3 regions of the Ochrobactrum vermis genome follow, and region 2 is predicted to be linked to each of the others. Evidence: predicted binding sites of a transcription regulator. Region 2 holds the regulator's gene; each other region holds the start of a gene.
What was found. The regulator LexA, encoded in region 2, represses DNA repair genes until DNA is damaged. The targets are predictions, from matches to a motif close to TGTTCNNNNTGTGTTCNG.

Region 1: a site for LexA is predicted at 1,470-1,487, ahead of CQZ93_RS11750 (helicase-related protein). Genes of this name have one in related genera too.
Region 3: a site for LexA is predicted at 2,979-2,996, ahead of CQZ93_RS02255 (PA0069 family radical SAM protein). Genes of this name have one in related genera too.

Annotation. Positions count from the first base shown of each region.
Region 1 covers NZ_PCOC01000001.1:2,359,840-2,364,203, reverse strand. Annotated here, with positions in the region: gene CQZ93_RS11755 (acetyl-CoA C-acetyltransferase) at 1-939, shown strand, start outside; gene CQZ93_RS11750 (helicase-related protein) at 1,658-4,364, shown strand, end outside.
Region 2 covers NZ_PCOC01000001.1:1,504,934-1,509,297, reverse strand. Annotated here, with positions in the region: partial or broken gene CQZ93_RS07455 (ComEC/Rec2 family competence protein) at 1-1,482, shown strand, start outside; gene lexA (transcriptional repressor LexA) at 1,585-2,310, opposite strand; gene CQZ93_RS07445 (molybdopterin molybdotransferase MoeA) at 2,549-3,763, opposite strand; gene moaC (cyclic pyranopterin monophosphate synthase MoaC) at 3,849-4,325, opposite strand; gene trpC (indole-3-glycerol phosphate synthase TrpC) at 4,329-4,364, opposite strand, start outside.
Region 3 covers NZ_PCOC01000001.1:482,268-486,631, forward strand. Annotated here, with positions in the region: gene CQZ93_RS02245 (LysE family translocator) at 177-794, shown strand; gene rnhB (ribonuclease HII) at 798-1,460, opposite strand; gene CQZ93_RS02255 (PA0069 family radical SAM protein) at 1,659-2,831, opposite strand; gene CQZ93_RS02260 (glycosyltransferase family protein) at 3,045-3,551, shown strand; gene CQZ93_RS02265 (hypothetical protein) at 3,625-3,861, opposite strand; gene CQZ93_RS02270 (hypothetical protein) at 4,112-4,339, opposite strand.

The sequences.
Region 1 (4,364 bases), 850 kb from region 2:
ACAGCGTTTTCCATCAACCAGCTGTGCGGTTCCGGTTTGCGGGCGGTTGCGCTCGGCATGCAGCAGATACTTTCCGGCGATGCCAAGATCATCGTGGCGGGCGGCCAGGAATCCATGTCCATGGCGCCGCATTGCGCGCATTTGCGGTCAGGCGTGAAAATGGGCGATTTCAAGATGGTCGACACCATGCTGAAGGACGGTTTGATCGATGCCTTCAATGGCTATCACATGGGGATCACCGCTGAGAATATTGCCCGCCAGTGGCAACTAACCCGCAGCGATCAGGATGAATTCGCTCTGGCCTCGCAGCAGAAGGCAGAGGCGGCACAGAGCACCGGTAGGTTCGAGGATGAAATCGTTCCCTTCATCGTGAAGGGCCGCAAGGGTGATATCGTTGTTTCGGCTGATGAATATATTCGTCCGGGTACGACGATGGAGGCGTTGACCAAGCTGAAGCCAGCCTTCGACAAGGAAGGTACGGTCACCGCAGGCAATGCGTCCGGCCTCAATGACGGAGCAGCGGCGGTCGTGCTCATGGACGCGGATGAAGCCGCCAAGCGCGGCGTGAAGCCGCTTGGGCGCATCGTGTCCTGGGCAACGGCTGGCGTCGATCCATCGATCATGGGCACAGGCCCGATTCCGGCAACGAAGAAGGCGCTGGAAAAGGCGGGATGGAGCGTCGGCGATCTCGATCTTGTCGAAGCCAATGAAGCCTTTGCCGCACAGTCCTGCGCTGTCGTGCGCGATCTCGGTCTCAATGCAGATGTCGTCAATGTGAATGGCGGCGCAATTGCTATCGGTCATCCGATCGGCGCATCGGGTGCGCGCGTGCTGACCACGCTGCTTTACGAAATGAAGCGCCGCGATGCCAAGCGCGGTCTGGCGACGCTGTGCATCGGCGGCGGCATGGGCGTCGCTCTGTGTGTCGAGCGCGACTGAACCTTCCATAGCAAGCCTTGAGGCGGGCGGAGAAATAAGCTCCGTCCGCCTTTTTGTTTCCGCAATGAGACGTTTGAAATCGGTATCGTCGGCATGATGGAATTGCCGGAAAAGTTAACGCGAAACCGGAGACAGGACTGTCAAAGTCAGTTCGGATTTGATTTTCTATGGCGTACCAAGGTCACTGACTACCAGATGTAGTGAGAACAAATAGAGAAACTTTGCAGATCACCGATTCGTCGCCGATTCGTTCCGGCTTTGGCCTGAAGGTTAATGAAAATTGGACTTTCATTCATTTCGACGTGAACGAACTATCAGTAATCATTAAGACTTTCTGAAGAATCCCGCTGCCGTTGAAACAGCCTGTTGACAGCTTTTGCCAAAAGTTAACAGCCATAGCCTTTTGCGTCAGGAGAAGACAGGATAGCGGAACATCCGATTCATTATATGGTGGGCTTTTGTGTTACGATCACTATATGTTGCCGTGAACAAAAGGCGAAAACTCCGGAGTCAGCGATTCGTCGCCGATTCGTTCCAGAGTCGTTCCAATTGTTAATCAACAAGTTATTGACCGGCTGCACATCGGTCGTCGAAACGTTGGTAACTCGTCCATACTGAAACTTAACAGGAGCGCTTTCGGTGCAGGTCGTATAGTGCTATCGCAAGAACCAGCATCCAGCCCGCGACGGGCGCTTGTACCGGGAATCCGATTATTGGCATGAACCAACTCCCTGCCCATGATTTGCCGCTGACCTTGAGTGGCCGCGACGTGACTGCGGTGCTAGGGCCGACCAATACCGGCAAAACCCATCTCGCCATCGAACGAATGCTGTCGCATGGAAGCGGCATGATCGGCCTGCCGTTGCGCCTTCTGGCGCGCGAGGTCTATAGCCGCGTCGTGGAACGGGTCGGTGCGGCCAATGTCGCGCTGGTGACGGGAGAAGAAAAGATCGTGCCGCCCGGTGCGCGCTATTCCGTCTGCACGGTCGAGGCCATGCCGCGCCGCACCGACGTGGCTTTCGTGGCCATCGATGAAGTGCAATTGGCTGGTGATCTTGAGCGTGGTCATATTTTCACCGACCGCATCCTGCATTTGCGCGGGCGGCAGGAGACGCTCCTGCTTGGCGCTGCCACCATGCGCAACATTCTGGAAAAGCTCTTGCGCGGCATCAATGTGGTGACGCGTCCGCGTCTGTCGCATCTGGCCTATACCGGTTCCAAGAAGAGCACGCGCCTGCCGAACCGTTCGGCTATTGTCGCCTTTTCTGCCGATGAGGTTTATGCGATTGCGGAACTGATCCGCCGCCAGCGCGGCGGTGCTGCCGTCGTCATGGGAGCGCTCAGCCCGCGGACGCGCAATGCGCAGGTCGAGCTTTACCAGTCAGGTGATGTCGATTTTCTGGTGGCGACCGATGCCATCGGCATGGGGCTCAATCTCGATGTCGATCATGTCGCCTTCGCGCAGAACCGCAAATTCGACGGTTATCAGTTCCGCGATCTCACGCCTGCCGAAGTGGGGCAGATCGCTGGACGCGCCGGTCGACATCTGCGTGACGGTACGTTCGGCGTGACCGGGCAGGTGCATCCATTCGACGAAGAACTGGTCGAACGGGTGGAAGCGCATAATTTTGATCCGGTGAAAGTTCTGCAATGGCGCACGGCGCGTTTTGACTTTTCATCGCTCGATTCTCTGCGATATTCTCTGGAAACACCCGCACCGGTCGAAGGGTTGGCCAAAGCTTTGCCAGCCGTCGATCAACAAGCGCTTGAAAATTTGTCGAAAGACGACGAGATTGTGCGGCTCGCAAAGACACCGGCACGGATCGAGCTTTTGTGGGACGCCTGCGCGCTGCCCGACTATCGCAAGATCGCGCCGGCGCAGCATGCCGATATCATTGCAACCATCTATCAGGATCTTGTCCGCCGAGGGAGCGTCGATGAAGATTATATGAGCGAACAGGTGCGCCGCGCCGATAGCACAGAGGGGGAAATCGATACCCTGTCGCATCGGGTGGCGCAAATTCGAACCTGGACTTTCGTGTCGCATAGGCCGGGATGGCTTGCCGATCCGACACACTGGCAGGAAAAGACGCGCGAAATTGAGGACAGATTGTCCGACGCGCTGCATGAAAGGTTGACGAAACGCTTTGTAGACCGCAGGACAAGCGTGCTTATGAGGCGCCTGAGAGAGAATGCCATGCTTGAAGCAGAAATCAGCCCGGCCGGAGACGTGATTGTCGAAGGCCACAATGTCGGGCAACTGGAAGGATTCCGTTTTACCGCTGACGTTCAGGCCGAGGGGCCGGACGCCAAGGCGGTGAAGTCGGCTGCACAAAAGGCGCTGGCCGCCGAGTTTGAACGTCGTGCGGAGCGCTTTGCCGCAGCTCCCAATGGCGATTTCGCACTGGGCTCGGATGGCGTTATGCGCTGGGTTGGTTCAACGGTCGCAACGCTGGTTGCGGGCGATGAGCTGCTGAAGCCGCGCGCGGTGATCCTGGCCGACGAACAGCTTACCGGAGCGGCGCGCGACAAGGTTGCCGCGCGCATCGAACGCTTCGTAGCTCATCATATCGAAACCATTCTGAAGCCGCTCACCGATCTGGCAGCCGCCGATGCCCTGACGGGCATGACGCGCGGTCTTGCATTCCAGATCGTCGAGAATCTTGGCATTCTTCCGCGCCGCGATGTGGCAGAGGAAGTGCGTGGTCTCGATCAGGATTCGCGCGCCGCGCTTCGCCGTCTCGGCGTACGTTTCGGCGCTTATCATGTCTTCATGCCCATGCTGCTGAAGCCTGCTCCGGCTGGTCTCATCACGCTGCTCTGGGCCCTGAAGAACGATGGCCGCGAACGCGCCGGTTATGGCGATGTCGTGAATGTGCTGGCTGCCGGCCGTACCTCGGTCGTTGTCGATCCGGCTTTCGATCCGATGTTCTACCGTCTGGCAGGTTATCGTGTGCTGGGCCGTCGTGCCGTGCGCATCGATATTCTGGAACGTCTTGCCGATCTCATTCGCCCGGCGCTTGCCTGGCGTCCGGGGTCGGGCAACCGTCCGGATGGCGCTTATGATGGCGGACGCTTCATCGTTACGCCAGCCATGATGTCCATTCTCGGTGCGACGACCGACGACATGGAAGAAATCCTGAAGAGCCTTGGCTATCGTCAGGAGGCCATGGACGCGGCTGCCGTAGCAGTGAAGCTTGCCGAACTCGATGCCTTTGCAGCGGAAGCTGTCGCCAAGGAAACGGGTGTGTCGCCAGTCGCAGAAGCTGAAAAGCCAGGTGTGCCTGCGGCTGAACCTGTGCCTGCGCCGGTTGTTGCCGCCGAGGCAGAAACCGAAGCCAAGGTGGAAGAAGCCGCTCCTGTAGCAGCAGAAGCCGCACCGGCGGGTGAAACGGAAGAAGCGGCGGCTGAAGAGCCAAAGCCTG
Region 2 (4,364 bases):
TTGCGGTCACTTTTCGCGCTGTTTCCCGCCTTCAGTGTACGGCATCCTGTGAAGAAGTATGCGGCATTTCTCTCTCTGCTAAGCTGTACCTTCTATCTTGCTATGTCAGGTGCGGATGTCGCCGCACAACGTAGTTATATAATGATCTCGATCATGCTCGGAGCATTGCTGGTGGATCGAGCTGCCATCAGCATGCGTAATCTGGCGATTGCAGCTATCGCCATGATCGCAATCTCGCCGCACGAGATATTGGGGCCGAGTTTTCAAATGTCTTTCTCAGCCACAGCCGCGTTGATTGCCGGTTATGCCTGGTGGAGTGAGCGCAGCGCGAGCAGACAGATTGGTAAGGAAAAGCGTGGCAGGACCACCCATGGCTTTGCTGGAAGAATCCTGAAACCGATCACGGCTGCAGCCGCCACTTCAGTCATTGCCGGACTGGCCAGCGGAGTTTTTGCTGCTTATCATTTCAACAATACCGCACCGTTAGGCCTGCTTGGCAACGTTCTAGCCGAGCCCGTAATAGCGCTCCTCGTGATGCCGTTCGCTGTCTTCGGTCTCGTGCTAATGCCGCTGCAACTGGACTGGGTGCCTTTGCAGATCATGGGGTGGGGAATTTTCACCGTCAGGCATATTGCCGCCCTTGTTGCGGCATGGTCCCCCGACGGCAATCCGGGGACGATGCCGGCACTCACTCTCGTTCTGTGGACCATTGCGCTCGTTCTGGCTGTTGTTCTGTCTACCAGACTGAAGGTACTGGCGCTTCCGTTCATTGCTGTTGGGCTCGTTGTTTTCATCAGGGAGCCTTTGCCCGATATCGTAATATCGGAGGATGCCAAACTGGTAGGCGTCCGATTGGCGGATGGCAGGTTCGCGATCAATCGAAACCGCCCCTCGCAATTTACGATCGATAATTGGAAAACCGCTTATCTGATAGAAGAGTTTATCGTGCCGCCATCAGGCAAAAACAAGAAACGAACGGGTGGGAATGGGTTTGAATGCGAAGATGGATTGTGCACGATCAATCTGCGCGATGGTCGCACACTTGCCTATACGGCAAACATCGCAATGCAAGAGATAGCCTGCAATATCGGCGATGTGGTTATTCTCGCGGTTCCCGGCAAAAACGCGTCGTGCGGTCGTTCCAAAACTCTGAGCATCAGTAAACGCGATCTGGCGCTGAAGGGAGCTGTGGAAATCAGACTCGGGAAAGCACCAGAACCAAACCAAGCTTTCCAGGCTTTATCGATAGTTTCGTCCGAAACAATAAAACCAGACGTCGGGCAGGCGATATCTGATCTGCAACACGATAACCGAATAACATTTGCAGTCGATACGCCAAGCCGTCCTTGGCATTTGCATCGCATCCATTCGCGTCCGGCGCGCGGCTTGCCCGAACGTGAGTACAAGTCCAAATCTCGAGCTGTCAAAAACGCAGCGAGCTGCACATCAGACGCCGACGACGAAGCAAATCGCTGCAAATGATTCTCGAACGCTTCCAATTAAAAATGAACTATGGATCCGCTCGATCTCTTTGCCTTACGTATTTCCTACGTAAAGCCGCTTCGTTCTTTTGTTGGAAATGCTCTAGTAGCGGCGGATCAGGCCGACAAGCTTACCCTGCACACGAACACGGTCAGGTCCGAATATTCGTGTTTCGTAAGCCGGATTAGCGGCTTCAAGAGCTATGGATGCTCCCTTGCGACGAAAGCGTTTCAAAGTTGCTTCTTCGTCATCGACAAGCGCCACCACGATTTCACCTGGATTTGCGGATTCGCCACGCTTGATAATGACGGTGTCTCCGTCGAAAATTCCGGCATCGATCATTGAATCGCCTTTGACCTCAAGAGCGTAATGCTCGCCCGCGCCGATCATTTCGGGCGGAAGGCTGAGGGAATGGGTTTGATTCTGAATCGCGGAGATGGGCACGCCGGCAGCAATCCGCCCCATAACCGGTATGGATACAGTTCCGGACGTGTCGTCATTCGTAGCTACAGGGGCAGGGCGTCCCGGTGAGGGCGGCGGCGGCGCTTTGCCCAGACTACCTTCGATAACGCTAGGGGCGAACTTCTTTTGCGCATTGAGCCCCGGTGCGATGGAATCAGGCAGGCGCAAAACCTCAAGCGCACGTGCTCTGTTCGGCAGGCGGCGGATGAAACCACGCTCTTCCAGAGCCGTAATCAGACGATGGATACCCGATTTTGAAGCCAGATCGAGTGCTTCTTTCATTTCATCGAAAGACGGCGGAATGCCTGTTTCTTTCAGACGTTCGTGAATGAACAGCAGAAGCTCGTGCTGTTTACGGGTTAACATGCGCGACACCCTCCCGACCAAGAATTGAGAAAAACAAAACCAGAACGAACACTATATGTTCCAGTCTTGTTCTGCAATGGTTTTAAATCCATTAACGCTCCGAGTGAGAATGGGCGGAACGTTTTGACACGAGAGCGTCATTGGTGGGAAATTTTAGATTAGAAGCGATATAATATATATATTATAATTAGTTATATGATTTCTCTCATAATTAGAAAAGCCGGAATCTGTCTTTGATCTACAGCATAAGGACGCGACAATCGTCGCCGATTGAGGCAGCGGACGCGTTCTCATCTCTGATGAGAAGTGCTTTTGAGCCGACGAGAGCCGAGAGCATGGACGAATCCTGGACCGGAAATGGCTTCGCGATCAGCGTTCCATCCGGAGTTGATTCGATTGTAACCCGGATATAATCGCGGCGATGGTCATTTGCAGGTAGGGAAGCACCAAGCTTCGCAGGCCGGATGTCGGCATCAAGGTTGGTTCCGGCCAGCTTGGCGACAAGCGGACGGAGGAAAACTAGACTGCAGACGAGGCTCGAAACAGGATTACCGGGCAAGCCTATCACATGCACAATTTTGCCATTCACACCGATGCGTCCGTACATCAGTGGTTTGCCCGGCCTCATGGCGATCTTCCAAAAATCGAGATCGACTCCCAATTTTTGAAGCGCGCCGTGCACAAAATCTCGATCCCCGACGGACGCGCCGCCGATCGTAACCAGAATGTCGATGCCGCTTTGCAGGCTGTCTGCTATTGCTTGTTCGATTTTGGCAGGATCGTCCGGAATGATCCCCTTGTCTGCAGGGCTGCCGCCCGACCGCCTTATGATTTCGGCGATTCCCACACTGTTCGACGCAACAATTTGGTCCTTTCCGGGTGTTTCACCCGGTGCGACAAGTTCATCACCGGTCGCAACGATTGCCACCTTGGGTTTTTGGAATACGTCGATTTTCGCGTTCCCGCTTGCAGCGGCTAGCGATAAGGCGGCGGCATCCAGCTCACGTCCGCTCGAAATGACGATGTTACCGGGCGAAAAATCGAGGCCCGCGCGGCGTATATGCCGTCCTGGCTCCATTCCTTCGAGAACAGTGAGCCGGTTACCCGAACGCTCGGTGTGTTCCTGAATGACAATTGTGTCTGTGCCTTTGGGTAGTGGCGCTCCGGTGAAAATGCGAACCGCCTGTCCGATCCCCAATTCGCCTTCGAAGCGATTGCCCGCCGCCGATTCGCCTATTACGTCGAACTCAACAGGATAAGAGATGTTGTCGGGCGCGATCAGGGCATAACCGTCCATCGCCGACCCGTCGAAGGGCGGCTGGAGAAAATGTGCGAGCACAGGTGTTGCAACCACGCGTCCACCCGCATCGGACAAAGCGACTTGTTCTGTGCCGTGCGGTTCCGCGGATTTCAGGATGCGGGCCAGTGCTTCATCGACCGGGAGAAGGGACATTGCGTTTCCTCTCGAACTGAATTGTTGGCCCGTTTAGAGCATAAAGCCTGTCTGGAAGAATTGATCCAGAGCAAAGTTCAGCGGCTCAGGCTTTCCAGTCACCTGATTTACCGCCGCTTTTTTTGGTAACGCGGATGCCGCCGATCTCCATATGTTTGTCAACGGCTTTGGCCATGTCATAGATCGTAAGACACGTGACGGAAACGGCGGTGAGGGCTTCCATTTCCACGCCCGTGCGTCCTTTGAGCTTGGCGACTGCGCGAACGCGCAAACCGGGTAGTGCCTGATCCGGTTCGATGTCGACAGCGACTTTGGTCAGCATAAGCGGATGGCAGAGGGGAATCAGGTCGGCGGTCTTTTTTGCCGCCATGATGCCTGCCAGACGCGCAGCGCCAATGACGTCGCCCTTAGTGGCATTGCCTTCCAGGATGATCGCCAGCGTTTCCGGCTTCATTCTGACCGATCCTTCGGCCGTGGCTTGACGTTCAGTTTCATCCTTCGCCCCAACATCCACCATATTGGCAGCGCCGGTCTGGTCGATATGGGTGAGCTTGGATACCATTGGTCAGGCCTTGCCGGTCAGGAGTTCACGGGTAGCCGC
Region 3 (4,364 bases), 1.0 Mb from region 2:
AGTCCAGGTTGGAATAATGGCAGATTATACCAAAATTACTTAGCAGTGCGCCATAAATCGCAAGGAAATGCGCATCCATCACCGGATAGTTTCGGATATTCTGCTGCTTCGCGGCGTTCTTTTATCGGACGTTTCGCGCAGCGGTCAGGCAGGTATCATTTTTGTGGGCGATATCGATGGGCGAGATGTGGTTATACGCAGGCGCATTGGCTGCTGCATTTCTTATTCCGGGACCAGACATGCTTCTGCTTCTCCAGACCGGCGCGGCACAGGGCCGGGCGCATGCGCTTGCGGCAGCCGCGGGCCTTGCAATCGCACGCGCATGTCATGTTGCTCTTGCCGCTTTTGGTCTGGCTGCGCTTCTGCACGCCTTTCCCATGGCTTTCCATTTCGTCCGGATCGTAAGCGCCTGCTATCTGGTTTGGCTTGCCATTGGCATTCTGCGCCACCCTTTGCCGACTGTGGATGCGGTTGGAGGCGTGCGCGAACGCCGTTCCTATCTGGCTTCGGCCCGCAAGGGTCTCCTCACCAATCTGCTCAACCCGAAAGCGCTGCTTTTCTGTTCGGTCCTGCTGCCGCAGTTCGTCCACCCGGAGAATGGCAGCATTACGCTCCAGTTCGCGTTGCTGGGAGCTATCATGACAGTGGTGGGATTGTCGTTCGACGCGATTTACGCTTTCACGGGGTCGTCGCTTGGCAACCTGTTCAAACGGTATCCCGCAATACAGACGGTCCAGCGCTGGGGTTTTGCGGCGCTGCTTTTCGGCTTCGCTGCCAAGCTGGCGACTGTGTGAAGTTTAAGCGCTGTAGCGGCCTTTGATGGGCGCGAAAGTGTAGCGGTGGATGCCGGGAACGGGGCCAGCCGTTTCGATGGCAGTGCGATGCTTGACGGTCGCGTAACCCGCATGGATTTCCAGCCCGTAGGGTGGATGGGCTGCACCGGCGCGTATCATCATGCGGTCACGTGTTACCTTGGCGACGATGGAGGCAGCGGCAATTGAAATGGATCGTTGATCGCCTTTGACGAGCGCCGAGCCAGGGCAGAGCAGTCCCGGTGGAACATCGCGCCCGTCGATCAGCGCATGGCAGGGCTGCAAGGTCAGGCCGACAGAAGCACGACGCATGGCTTCGAGTGCTGCCTTCCTGATATCGCTTCCATCAATGCTGCGTGCACTGAGGCTTGCAACCGAAACGGTGATGGCTTTTGCCAGAATGGTTTCGTAGAGCGCTTCCCGTTTTGCAGCCGTAAGTCGCTTGGAATCGTCCAGACCGTCCGGAAGATTATCGATGTCCAGCACGACCGCAGCGGCAACCACGGGACCGGCCAAGGGTCCGCGTCCGGCTTCATCGATGCCGGCAATATGTTTCAGTCCGCGCGAAAGCAGCTTTTTCTCTTCAGAAAAGTCAGGCGCGAGGGGGATATCAAAGAGGAGCGGAGAATCAGAAGTCGAGCGTTTCATTTGGCGGCAATGCTCGCATTGCTTCCGATTCTCCGCAAGGGCCCTGCTCGAGGATGGTGGCGTGAAAGCAGGTAGCCCTTCCGTCTGATCAAAAGGCAGACGGAAACTCAATCAACCATGGCAATATATGGACCGGCAGACATGCAGACGATCATTGGTGGGCGGCCCAGACCTGTTTCCAGCTTAAGGAAATGCGCTCTAGAACAGGGAAAGCTGTTTGCCTCCCTTTTCGACCGGTTCGAACAGGTCGGTGCGCAACTGAAGGCGGCGCGCATTGAAGCCGAGCTTGCGTGCGGTAATTTCGAAACGACGTCCGATCTGCCATGCGTAGGGGCCTGTGCCGCGCATGCGCTTGCCCCATTCGGCATCATAATCCTTGCCGTCGCGCATGGAGCGTACCAGTGACATGACATGGCGATAGCGATCCGGATAATTGCGCAGCAGCCAATCCTTGAACAAAGGCGCGACCTCAAGCGGCAGGCGCAGCAGAACATAACCTGCCTCACGCGCACCTTGCGCATAGGCTGCGTCCAGAATGCGTTCGATCTCATGATCGTTGATGCCCGGAATGACCGGGCCCATCATGACGGATGCCGGAATGCCCGCATCGGTCAGCTTGCGGATGGCCTGCAGCCGCAGCGTCGGCGTCGAGGCACGCGGTTCCATCGTACGGGACAGATTGGCATCGAGCGTCGTGACCGACAATGCGACCTTGGCCAGTCCTTTTTCGGCCATGCGGCTTAAAATATCGATGTCGCGCACGACCAGGGCAGACTTCGTCACGATGCCGACTGGATGATTGGCAGCCTCCAGCACTTCGAGAATTTCGCGCATGATGCGCCATTTCTTCTCGACCGGCTGATAGGGATCGGTATTGGTGCCGATGGCGATGGTTTTCGGCTGATAATTGGACTTGGCCAGTTCGCGTTCCAGAAGGCGCGCGGCGTCGGGCTTCGCAAACAGGCGGGATTCAAAGTCCAGACCGGCTGAAAGCCCCATGTAACTATGGGTCGGCCGCGCAAAACAATAGATGCAGCCATGTTCGCAACCGCGATAGGGATTGATCGAGCGATCGAAGTTGATGTCGGGCGAGTCATTGCGGGTGATGATCGTTCGCGGCTTTTCGATCTGCACATCGGTCTTGAATGGCGGCAGTTCTTCAAGCGTGGTCCAGCCGTCATCGAAGTCATGGCGTGTCGCGGGCTCGAAACGCCCGGTTGGATTGATGCCCGCGCCGCGTCCGCGCCGCCGGGCGTGGTCGATGCGCAAGCCAGCCTCGCCAATCATCGCATTGGCGTGATCCGCGCGCCCGCTACCGAAGGCAGCCCTGTCGGCCTGCTTGATGATATCTGCCTGCTGGATCACTTCCATCTTCGTCTCCCTGAGTGGAAACATCTGGCGTTGTACAGTCACGACGAAAGCAAACCGGACACCCTTTCGGGGCTGGAAACTGTTCTGTTGCGCGTGCCGTGCAGCCATGCGACTCTGTTCTGATGAATCTATTCCTATCGCAAGAAATAGAACAAATCAAGAACATATATGCGATAGCTTCCCGTTCACACGTTCTTGATATATGAAGCGCGCATGTTGTCTGTCGTCATCGAAACCCTGAATTCAGAAAGAGCGCTGGCCCATACGCTTTCGGCACTAGTGCCGGCTGTCGTGGAGGGTTTGCTGCGCCGTGTCACGGTCGTCGACAGAGGATCGTCGGATGAAACCGCTCTCGTTGCGCTGGGCGCGGGCTGCGCCTTTTATGCCGAAATGGATATTGAAACCGCGCTCGATGAAATTCGCACGCCGTGGGTTCTGCTTTTAAAGCCGGGAGCGATCCCGCAGGAAGGATGGGAGGAGATCCTCCGCCGCCACATGGAAAACGATGGCGACGCCGCGCGTTTTTCACTGCCGGAAGACAGTGGCTTCGGGACGGTCCGCAAAATCTTCGGTCACAAGGCGACACTGGATGCTGGTCTTCTGGTTCGCCTGGACGTGGTAAAGCCGCTGCTGCTCGATGGCGTTGCGTTTGATCAGCTTCCGCAGCGCTTGCGACCAACTCGCCTTAAACACCTCATTCTGCCGCCTAACGAAGACTGACCAAAACAAAAAGGCGAAGCTGGAAGCTTCGCCTTTTTTGTCAGGCATACTGACTCAAATAGTCCTGGCCAGATTAGTTCTGGTAAGAGGAAGGCGAAGCATCACCAAAGCGATGAGCCGAACCATCTTGATAGACCGGAGCCTTGTTGATCGAAGCCGGAGCCGTGTAGTCAAGCTTCTGGCTCTGGGTTGCAACCGGCGTACGGTCGTTTGCATAGAGATCGGCAGGTTCGCCGACATGTGGGTTTTCAGCGAAAGCGGCACCGGCGCTAAGGGCAACGGCAACAGCAGCAAGAGCAAACTTTTTCATTTTCGTAATCCTTCTGGAGCATTTTGCAGTCAAATGGGAGCATTTGACGTCGCACAAATGCAGTGAAACAAATCGCCCCTTCGGATGGCATAGAAGCCTTTCCGGGCTCCCGGTTGGCAACCGTGCCATCCATCGGGGAGATAACTGGGGAAGCTGAATGACTGGAAGGATATCCAGCTTTGAAATTCATCGTGGCGTCATCGGCTGGGAGGCTTTGATGACGCCCTGCACTTAAGCCTTGAGGAAAGGCTTAGTTCTGGTAGCTCGAAGGCGATGCGTCACCGAAACGATGAGCCGAACCGTCCTGGAATGAGGACTGGCCGATCGAAGCGGGAGCGGTGTAGTCGACCTTCTGGGAAGCAACCGGCGTGCGGTCGTTTGCATAAAGATCGGCAGGTTCGCCAACGCGCGGGTTTTCAGCAAAGGCAGCACCGGCGCTAAGAGCGAGGGCAGCGGCAGCAAGAACAATCTTTTTCATTTTCCTATCTCCTTGGAAAGTGGAG